Regions from separate parts of the Arthrobacter sp. CMU6 genome, predicted to be linked through region 3. Evidence: predicted binding sites of a transcription regulator. Region 3 holds the regulator's gene; each other region holds the start of a gene.

Region 1 (3,269 bases), on a different contig from region 3:
GAACCACAGCGCGACTTCCGTGACGTCGCCGCCCACCGAGACCCACTGCGCCTCGCAGCCGGCAGGCACGGAATCGTGCGGCATGCCGGGCCCCATCTTGACGCCGACGGCGCGCCCCGCGGCGGCTAGCGATTCGACGAAGGACAGCGGCGGGGAGAACGCCTCGGGGTCCCAGATCCGCTTGGTGCCGGATGTGGTGGTGGTGCGCCGGGCGGGATCCAGCCAGACGCCCGCCCCGTCCGCCAGCTCCACCGACGTGGCATCCGAATGGACCACCGTGGCGTGCGGAAAGGGAATGAGGTTGATCGTGGCGCAGGCGGCCGTGGTCTCGTCGACCTCCACGGCGGTCACGGCGATGTCCAGCGACGCCAGGGCCATGGCATCCGCGCCGAGGCCGCAGCCCAGATCGGCAACGTGGCGGACGCCCGCCTGGGCAAAGCGCTGGGCGTGCCGGGCCGCGACGTTGAGCCGGGTGGCCTGCTCCAGGCCGGCCTGCGTGAACAGCATCTGCTGGGCAAACTCGCCAAACTTGGCCTCGGCCCTGGTCCGGAGCCGTGACTGCGTGAGCACGGCGGACACGAGTTCGGGGGAGTGGCCGGACTTGCGGAGGCTCGAGCTGAGGGCGAAGGAATCGTCCTCCCGGTAGGGTCCGAGCGAGGCCAGCAGCTCCCATCCTTCTTCTGTGAGGAGCGGGGCGATCTGGTCCTGCGGTGCTTCAGACATGGGATCAAGCCTAGTGGAGCGGCCGCCCAAGCTCTTCCCGATAGGGTGGTCTGAATGGAATCCAGCGAAACGCCCACCCCCGGTCAGCCCGAAAGCACCAACCCCGGCCCGGCGGAGCATAGCCGCCTGGTCCGGTATGCACGGTCCGCACTGATCGCCGGAGCCGTGGCTGCCGTCGTCTGCTTGGTCCTGCTGGTGATTATCTTCCTGCTGGACTCCTTCAATGCCACCGTCTACTCGGTGGGCGGCAAAAACATCAGCGACGCCACCGAAGAAGCCCGGCAGATCCGGGACCTGTACCTGGGCGCGCGTGTTGGCGGGATCGTGGTGCTCATCGTGTCGATCGTGACCGCGGCGGCGGCCGCCGTCGTGCTTGTCCGCGAACAGCGGAAGGCCGGAGACAAAGACGCCGACGGCGGCGAGGACCTGGGGTTCGACGACCTCGCCGGGCGCTGAACGACGGGTCTGCGCGGGTTACGGCAGATGAATTTCTGGCACTCACCTTGACCGAGTGCTAACCCCTTACATAGAGTCATCATTAGCACTCTCCCTAGGAGGGTGCTAACACACGAAGAGCTGCCAGCCTGGCTGCTGCCGGCACCGCGACGACGGTATGCCGCCACGGCGCAACAGTTTTACTGTCCATGAATTTTGACGAAAAGGAGAGGTCCGAGTGTCGGTCTCTATTAAGCCTCTTGAGGATCGTATTGTTGTCCGCCCGCTCGAAGCCGAGCAGACCACGGCTTCCGGCCTGGTCATCCCGGACTCCGCGCAGGAGAAGCCGCAAGAAGGCGAAGTTGTTGCAGTAGGCCCCGGCCGCTTCGAAGACGGCAACCGCGTACCGGTCGACGTAGCCGTTGGCGACGTCGTCATCTACTCCAAGTACGGCGGAACTGAAGTCAAGACCGGCGGCACCGAGTACCTCGTGCTCTCCGCCCGCGACGTTCTGGCGATCGTCGTTAAGTAACTCTCTGGATCCCCGTGCCGCCTTCCGCGTCTGATTTGTGTCTGACCGGTCGGCTGCACGGGGTTCTGTCTTGAAAGGACAAACCATGGCAAAGCAGCTTGCGTTTAATGACGCTGCCCGCCGGTCGCTTGAAGCCGGCATCGACAAGCTCGCCAACACGGTTAAGGTGACGCTTGGTCCCCGCGGCCGCAACGTCGTGCTGGACAAGAAGTGGGGCGCCCCCACCATCACCAACGACGGCGTCACCATCGCCCGGGAAATCGAGCTGGACGACCCGTACGAGAACCTTGGCGCCCAGCTGGCCAAGGAAGTCGCCACCAAGACGAACGACGTCGCCGGTGACGGCACCACCACGGCTACCGTGCTTGCCCAGGCACTGGTCAAGGAAGGCCTGCGCAACGTTGCCGCCGGCGCCGCTCCGGGCCAGATCAAGCGCGGCATCGAGGTCTCCGTCGAGGCCATCGCAGCACGCCTGCTGGAGAACGCCCGTCCCGTCGAGGGCACCCAGGTGGCCAACGTTGCCGCCATCTCCGCCCAGAGCGACGAGGTGGGCGAGCTGCTCGCCGAGGCATTCGGCAAGGTGGGCAAGGATGGTGTGATCACCATCGAGGAGTCCTCCACCACGCAGACCGAACTGGCCCTCACCGAAGGCATGCAGTTCGACAAGGGCTACCTGTCCCCGTACTTCATCACGGACACCGAGCGCCAGGAAGCCGTCCTCGAGGACGCCCTCATCCTGATCAACCAGGGCAAGATCTCCTCGGTGCAGGAATTCCTGCCGCTGCTGGAAAAGGCGCTGCAGAGCTCCAAGCCGCTGTTCATCATCGCCGAGGACGTCGACGGCGAGGCCCTGTCCACGCTGATCGTCAACCGCATCCGCGGCACCCTGAACGTGGTTGCCGTCAAGGCTCCGGGCTTCGGCGACCGCCGCAAGGCCATGCTGCAGGACATCGCCACGCTGACCGGCGCCCAGGTTGTGTCCCCCGAGCTGGGCCTGAGCCTGGACTCCGTGGGCCTCGAGGTGCTGGGTACCGCCCGCCGCATCACGGTGACCAAGGACAACACCACCATCGTTGACGGCGCTGGTTCCGCCGAGGACGTCGCTGCACGTGTTGCCCAGCTGCGTGCCGAGCTGACCCGGACCGACTCCGACTGGGACCGGGAAAAGCTGCAGGAACGCCTGGCCAAGCTGGCCGGCGGCATCGGCGTGATCAAGGTCGGCGCAGCCACCGAGGTTGAGCTGAAGGAAAAGAAGCACCGCATCGAAGATGCAGTGTCCTCCACCCGTGCCGCCCTCGAAGAAGGCATCGTGGCCGGCGGCGGTTCCGCCCTGATCCACGCACTGAAGGCACTGGACGAGGACCCCGCTGTCACGGCACTCGAAGGTGACGCGGCTGCTGCCGTCGGCATCGTCCGCCGTGCACTGGTCCAGCCGCTGCGCTGGATCGCCCAGAACGCCGGCCACGACGGCTACGTTGTGGCCGCCCGGGTTGCCGAGCAGGACAACAACCACGGCTTCAACGCCAAGTCCGGCGAGTACGAGGACCTGATCGCGGCGGGCGTCATCGACCCCGTCAAG
Region 2 (3,269 bases), on a different contig from region 3:
CTCACCCGGCACCGGATCCCACCAGGACAAAAAACAGCTTTCCCTGGGTTGACGCGCCCGCCAAGGCACTGGCCTGGGCAGGAGTGGCAGCAACGACCAGCAGCCCGTCAGAATCCCCGGCGGCAAGCCACTGGCCGCCCTGCCCTTCCCGGCCGGAGGTCCACAGGACGGGCACCGACTTGGCAAGGACCTTCGAGGCTGATGCCTGCTCGTAGCCGTTGCCGCTTGTCAGAACGACGTTCACCAGTTGCCCGGGGGACACCAGTTGGATGGACGACGGATCTGCCATCCGCAGCGGCACCGCCGCGGACCCGGGCGGCGCTCCCGTCAGCAGGCCCGGCCCCACCAACTGCGCGTTGGTGAGGAGCTGGCCCTTGCGGAGCGGCGCTGCCAGCTGCCTGCCGTCCACTCCGGAGCTGTCAGCGAAAGTCCCGTCAGGCACCAGGGCCGGCGGAACGCTGACGGAACTGACGTCGCTCCTGGCCAGACTCGCTCCGGCTGGAAGGTCACGGGCCGCGGCCAGAACGTTCACGGTCTGGGCAGGGGCAGGAGTGAGCTGGTGGACGGCGATTCCCGCGGCTGCGCAGAGCAGGAGTGCCACGGCAAGACGGCGGTTACGGTTCAGCCATCCCGCGAAGCGCCGTCCGGGCGGACGCGGGCGGGCGGCAGAACCGGGCAATGCGTGGGCGCGGCCGGGGCGAAGGGCCGGGCGGGATGCCCTTGCAGGGAATATTCCGGTAGCTGGCATGCCGCCACGCTACGGGCCACCCGTCGGCTCATGACAGGTGGCACTAGCCGTATGTGGAAAAGCGCTTCGAGGCGCATCTGAAGACTGACGTGCAAGCGCGCACCGGCAGGCGCGCCGGAGGGGTACCTAATGGAAGCGCGAGAGTCCGGCGGGGTAATCCCGGCCGGACTCTCTGAGCCTGAAGGCGGCAGGTGCCGCAGGAACTCGCCTAGCTCGCGGCTGCCGCCGCCGGGGCAGCGGAAGATGCAGACGAAGAGGAGGCAGCCGGGGCGGCCGGCGCTGACGCAGCGGGGGAGGGCGAGACGGTGCTGCCCTTGGAATCGCGCGAATCAGTCCGGTAGAAGCCCGAGCCCTTGAAGACCACGCCCACGCTGTTGAACTTCTTGCGGAGCGTGCCCTGGCATTCGGGGCAGGACGTCAGAGTGCTGTCGGTGAAAGACTGCACGATGTCGAAGGCATGGCTGCAATCCTTGCAGGCATAGGCATACGTGGGCACTGTAGATCCTCCTCTTGGACAAACGACAGGTCCCGTGCTGCCTGGCTTCATTTCCCGGATTCTCCTCAACGGATCACCGCGGCGGAAATGCCTCCATTAGCAGTCGCAGGGCCTGAGTGCCAATTCTATCACCCCGCTCGGGCGCGGTCACGCGAAGGCTACCAGCCCGGAGGGCATCAGCACTGCCTCGACTGGGCGGTCGAAGTCCTCAGCCGGGATTGACTGGGCCGGCAGGAGTTCGGAGTCGTAGATGATGGCGGCCTTCGGAAGGTGCAGGCCGCCGGCGTTGGCTGCAGCCAGGAACTTGTCGTAGTAGCCGCCGCCCTGTCCGATCCTGTTGCCGCTGCGGTCAACCGCCGTCGCCGGCATGAACATTCCGGCCGCTGTCCGCACCGTATCCAGGCCGTGTCGCTCACCCGCGGGTTCCTGGATGGGCGCGTACCTGCTGCGGATGAACTCGCTGTCGGGGGTCCAGAAAACCCAGCTGAGCTCCCGGTCCGGTTCGCAGACAGGGAGCAGGATGCTGTGGCCGGCCTCATGCAGCGCATGCAGCAGGGGAAGTGTTGGCGGTTCGAAGTCGACGCCGAGATAGGCAGTGAACGTGGCCGGCCTGCCCGCAGCGATGGCTTCGGCCCAGGGCAGCCCATGGGTGGCGATGCCGTCGCCGGCCATTGCAAGGTCCGTTGCTGTCATCGTGGCCCGGATCTGCCGGTGCCGCGAACGGATCCCGTCCTTCGACGGCATGGTCCCTGTTGGCATGGATGTCATCCTTTGTCGCAGCGGCAGGCGGCCGGGCCACTCCCGGAAGCATTTACCGTATGAATGTTCCCTCGGATAGATTAGACCAGTGACTTCCACTAATTGTTCAGTCCGCAAGGCCGTAATCCCCGCTGCTGGGCTCGGCACCAGGTTCCTGCCTGCCACCAAGGCCATGCCCAAGGAAATGCTGCCGGTGGTTGACAAGCCGGCCATCCAGTACGTCGTCGAGGAGGCCGTCAAGGTGGGCCTTAGCGACGTCCTGATGATCACGGGACGCAACAAGCGCGCGCTCGAGGACCACTTCGACCGCGTCCCGGCCCTGGAAGCGACGCTGGAGGCCAAGGGCGACACCGCAAAGCTGGAATCCATCCAGGCCGCGAGCAACCTCGGTGACATCCACTATGTGCGCCAGGGAGACCCCAAGGGCCTTGGCCACGCGGTGCTGCGTGCGCGCCAGCACGTGGGCTACGAGCCGTTCGCCGTTCTCCTCGGCGATGACCTGATCGATGCCCGCGATGAACTTCTGAGCACCATGATTGAGGTGCAGGCCAAGACCGGCGGATCCGTGGTGGCGCTCATCGAGGTGGAACCGTCCCAGATCAGCGCCTACGGCTGCGCGGATATCTCCGAGATTGATGGCGAGGGTTTCGTCCGCATCAACAAGCTGGTGGAGAAGCCGGACGTCGACGAGGCGCCCTCCAACCTGGCTGTCATCGGCCGGTACGTGCTCCACCCCGATGTGTTCGATGTGCTGGAAAAGACCGAACCCGGCCGCGGCGGCGAGATCCAGCTGACGGACGCCCTGCAGGAGCTGGCCAGCAGGGACGGCGAAGGCGGCGGTGTGTATGGCGTCGTCTTCCGTGGCCGCCGTTACGACACCGGGGACAAGCTCAGCTACCTCAAGGCCTGCGTGGAGCTGGCCATCGACAGCGAAGACCTCGGACCTGGCCTGCGTGCCTGGCTTCCGGAAATTGCCAGCCGTCTGTCCGAGTAGCCTTTCATGAGGGTCAGCCACATCTGGCCGGTCACGCTGGAGTGCGGGGACATTGTCCTGCGGCCCATCAGGTACCGGGACCGGAAAGAGTGGACTGAGGTCCGTTCCCGCAACAGCGACTGGCTGGCGCCCTGGGAGGCCTCGAATCCGATCGCGGGCGGGGCTCTGCCCGACTACCGCCAGATGGTCAGGTCCCTGAACGCACAGGCGGCCCAGGCCACCGCGCTGCCCTTTGTGATCACGGAATGGACACCCGGACACCGTGACCCCGT
Region 3 (3,269 bases):
TTGCCGTCGAAGGTCTCCAGGCTCAGCTCGGTGCCAAGGGCAGCGGCAGTCATGGGGATGTTCAGGGTCGCGTGGAGGTCATCGCCCTCGCGGACGTAGGTGGCGTCGTTGTTGACCCGGATTTCCACGTAGAGGTCGCCGGACGGGCCGCCCGCGGGGCCGGCTTCACCCTGACCGGAGAGCTGGATCCGCGTTCCGGTGGCAACGCCGGCCGGAACCTTGATGGTCAGGGACCGGCGGCTGCGGATGCGGCCCTGGCCGCTGCACTCGTTGCAAGGGTCCTTGATGACCGTGCCGAAGCCCTCGCAGGATCCGCAGGGTGCGGCGGTCATGACCTGGCCGAGGATGGAACGGACCGCCCGCTGCACCTGGCCGCTGCCGCCACAGATGTCGCAGCGTTCCGGGTGGCTTCCCTCGCGGCAGCAGGAGCCTTCACAGGTGGGGCAGGTGACGGCCGTGTCCACTTCCAGCTTCTTGTTGACGCCGAAGACAGCATCGCGGAGGTCGATCCGGACGCTGATAAGCGCGTCCTGGCCGCGGCGGACACGCGACGCGGGCCCGGACGTGCCGCCGGCGCCGAAGAAGGTGTCAAAGATGTCCTGGAACGCGAAGCCCTGGCCGGCGTAGCCGCCGCCGAAGCCGTTGTCGGTGCCGTTCTCGTTGCCCGTGGTGTCGTAGACCCTGCGCTTCTGCGGATCGGACAGCACCTCGTAAGCGTGGGTGACGGCCTTGAACCGTTCGGCGGCGTCGTCCCCGGGGTTGACGTCCGGGTGAAGCGAGCGGGCCAGCTTGCGGTAGGCCTTTTTGATCTCCTCGCCGGTGGCTTCCGGGGAGACTCCAAGAACGTCGTAGTGGCTGCTCAAAGTTCGTATCTCTTCCTGGTTGTACTGCCTGTGGTCAAAGAATGTCCGGGGCGTGCTGTCACGGGCCCAGAATCCTCGAAAGGTAGCGGGCCACCGCGCGCACGGCGGCCATGGTGGTGGGGTAGTCCATCCGGGTGGGGCCGAGGATGCCCACCTTGGCTGTGGCGTCGGGGCCGTAGCCGGTGGCCACAACCGACGCCTCGGCCAGCCCGTCGTAGGGGTTCTCCCGGCCGATGCTGACGGCCACGCCGCGAGGGTCCTGCGCCATGTCGCTCAGGAGCCGCAGCATCACCACCTGCTCCTCGAGGGCCTCCAGCACGGGTCCGATGCTGAGCGGGAAGTCAACATTGGACCGCGCCAGGTTGGCCGTTCCGGCAAGGACCATCCGGTCTTCCCGGCTGTTGTGGGCGAGGCCCTCAAGCCCTTTGCCGAGGGCCATGGCGACGGGGCGTTCGGCGGGAGTGCAGCCGGCCACGACGGCGGCCAGGTGCTGGGGCAGCATGGCCACCGGTGTTCCGGCCACACCGGTCAGGAACCGGGTGCGCAGTGCGGCGACCGTGTCGTCCGACAGGTCCTGCCCGGCGTCGACGACGCGCTGGTCAACCTTGCCGGAGTCGGCGATCAGCACGATCAGCACCTTCCGGGGCGCCAGCAGCACGAATTCAATGTGCCGCACCACGGCGCGGCTCAGGTGCGGGTACTGCACGACGGCGACCTGGTTGGTCAGCTGCGACAGGAGCCGGGCCGTCCGGTCCAGGACGTCGTCAAGATCCTCGGACCCCTCGAGCAGGGTCTGGATGGCGCGCTTCTCCGCCGGGGAGAGCGGCTTGACCGCCGAGATCTGGTCGACGAACAGGCGGTAACCCTTGTCCGTGGGAATCCTGCCCGCGCTGGTGTGCGGGGCGGTGATGAGGCCCTCGTCCTCCAGCGCCGCCATGTCGTTGCGGATGGTGGCGCTGGAAACGCCGAGGTGGTGTCGCTCCACCAGGGCCTTGGAGCCGACGGGTTCGCGGGAATGGACATAGTCCTCCACGATGGCGCGCAGCACCTCAAGCTTCCGTGGTTCGCTCACAGTCCACCTCCTTTTGGCCGTAACCGCGCGGGGCATTAATCCTGCCCGCAGACGCTGTGGTTAGCACTCGACATGCCTAAGTGCTAACAAGTCTAATATGAGTCGCCGCGTTGTTAGCATTGGTACCGCTCCGGGCGAAATTCCGGGCGCCTGTCCCCCGGCGGCATCCCCGCGGCCGGAGCGGCTCCTTCCGAGTGCAGAGCGGTGAACGAATGCAGTACCAGACCTGGGGCCCGCAGGAAATGGCAGCGCCCGCGAAGAACAGCCTTCCCGAGGTGCCGGTGGAGCGCGGCATGGTGCTCGAGGACGTCCAGTCCGGCTGGGTGGGTGCAGTAACCCGGGTGGAGAAGTCCGGCGGCATGCACCTGGTGGCGCTCGAAGACCGCCGCGGAAAGTCGCGGTCCTTCAAACTGGGCTTCGGATTCCTCCTGGAGGGGCAGCCGATCCGGCTGATGCCCCCGGCCCCCAAAGCGAAGCCCGCAGGGCAGGGCGCTGCACGGACGGCGTCGGGTTCGGTGCGGGTGGAAGGGCAGCGCGCGCAGGTCGCCAAGGCCAGCCGGATCTGGGTTGAAGGCAAGCATGACGCCGAACTCGTGGAAAAAGTCTGGGGTGACGATCTCCGGGTGGAGGGCATCGTCGTCGAACCCCTCCATGGCATCGACGACCTGGCGGCGGCCGTCGCCTCCTTCCGCCCCGGTCCCGGCCGTCGGCTGGGCGTTCTGGTGGACCACCTGGTCCCCGATTCCAAGGAGTCCAGGATCGCCGACGCCGTGATGGCGTCCCCCGGCGCCGCCGGGAACGTGCTGATCGTGGGCCACCCCTACGTCGACGTCTGGCAGGCGATCCGGCCCTCCGTACTGGGCATCCCGCAGTGGCCTGTGGTGCCGCGCGGCACTGACTGGAAAACCGGCATCCTGACGGCCTTCGGCTGGCCGCACGAGACGAAGGAAGACATCGGCCTCGGCTGGCAGAAACTCCTCGGCGCCGTGCGCACCTACGCTGACCTGGAGCCGGCCCTCCTGGGCCGGGTGGAAGAGGTCATCGATTTCCTAACAGTTCCGTAGCTCCGGTCCCGCGATTGGGCGTTGAGCCCGCGATTGCCCTACGGGCCGGTATCCTTGGTACGGCGCCACCGCACCGCGGGCCCGGCGCCACCATCGCACCAACGCAAGCTAAAGGAAGACACCGTGGCAGAAGACGCTCGCGACCGCAGGGACACACAGTCCGGCCAGGACCTGCCCCAGTACCATGGGGTTCCGGCCAACGCGCTTCCGCTGACCGCCAGCGAGGACCGGCAGTGGGCCACCCTCGCGCACTTCGGCGGCATCCTCGGC

What was found. The regulator HrcA, encoded in region 3, represses chaperone genes, less so after heat shock. The targets are predictions, from matches to a motif close to TTNGCACTCGNNNNNNNCGAGTGCNAA.
Region 1: the regulator HrcA is predicted to act here: its motif matches at 1,215-1,241, upstream of groES (co-chaperone GroES).
Region 2: the regulator HrcA is predicted to act here: its motif matches at 1,341-1,367, upstream of AC5RWD_RS04395 (FmdB family zinc ribbon protein).

What each region holds. Positions count from the first base shown of each region.
Region 1 is NZ_JBNHFL010000004.1:194,879-198,147, reverse strand. It holds gene AC5RWD_RS04490 (THUMP-like domain-containing protein) at 1-723, opposite strand, end outside; gene AC5RWD_RS04485 (hypothetical protein) at 778-1,179, shown strand; gene groES (co-chaperone GroES) at 1,397-1,690, shown strand; gene groL (chaperonin GroEL) at 1,776-3,269, shown strand, end outside.
Region 2 is NZ_JBNHFL010000004.1:171,464-174,732, reverse strand. It holds gene cpaB (Flp pilus assembly protein CpaB) at 2-748, opposite strand; gene AC5RWD_RS04395 (FmdB family zinc ribbon protein) at 957-1,244, opposite strand; gene AC5RWD_RS04390 (5-formyltetrahydrofolate cyclo-ligase) at 1,392-2,003, opposite strand; gene galU (UTP--glucose-1-phosphate uridylyltransferase GalU) at 2,092-2,997, shown strand; gene AC5RWD_RS04380 (GNAT family N-acetyltransferase) at 3,004-3,269, shown strand, end outside.
Region 3 is NZ_JBNHFL010000012.1:33,820-37,088, forward strand. It holds gene dnaJ (molecular chaperone DnaJ) at 1-863, opposite strand, end outside; gene hrcA (heat-inducible transcriptional repressor HrcA) at 922-1,935, opposite strand; gene AC5RWD_RS10310 (DUF3097 domain-containing protein) at 2,148-2,999, shown strand; gene AC5RWD_RS10315 (DUF4870 domain-containing protein) at 3,123-3,269, shown strand, end outside.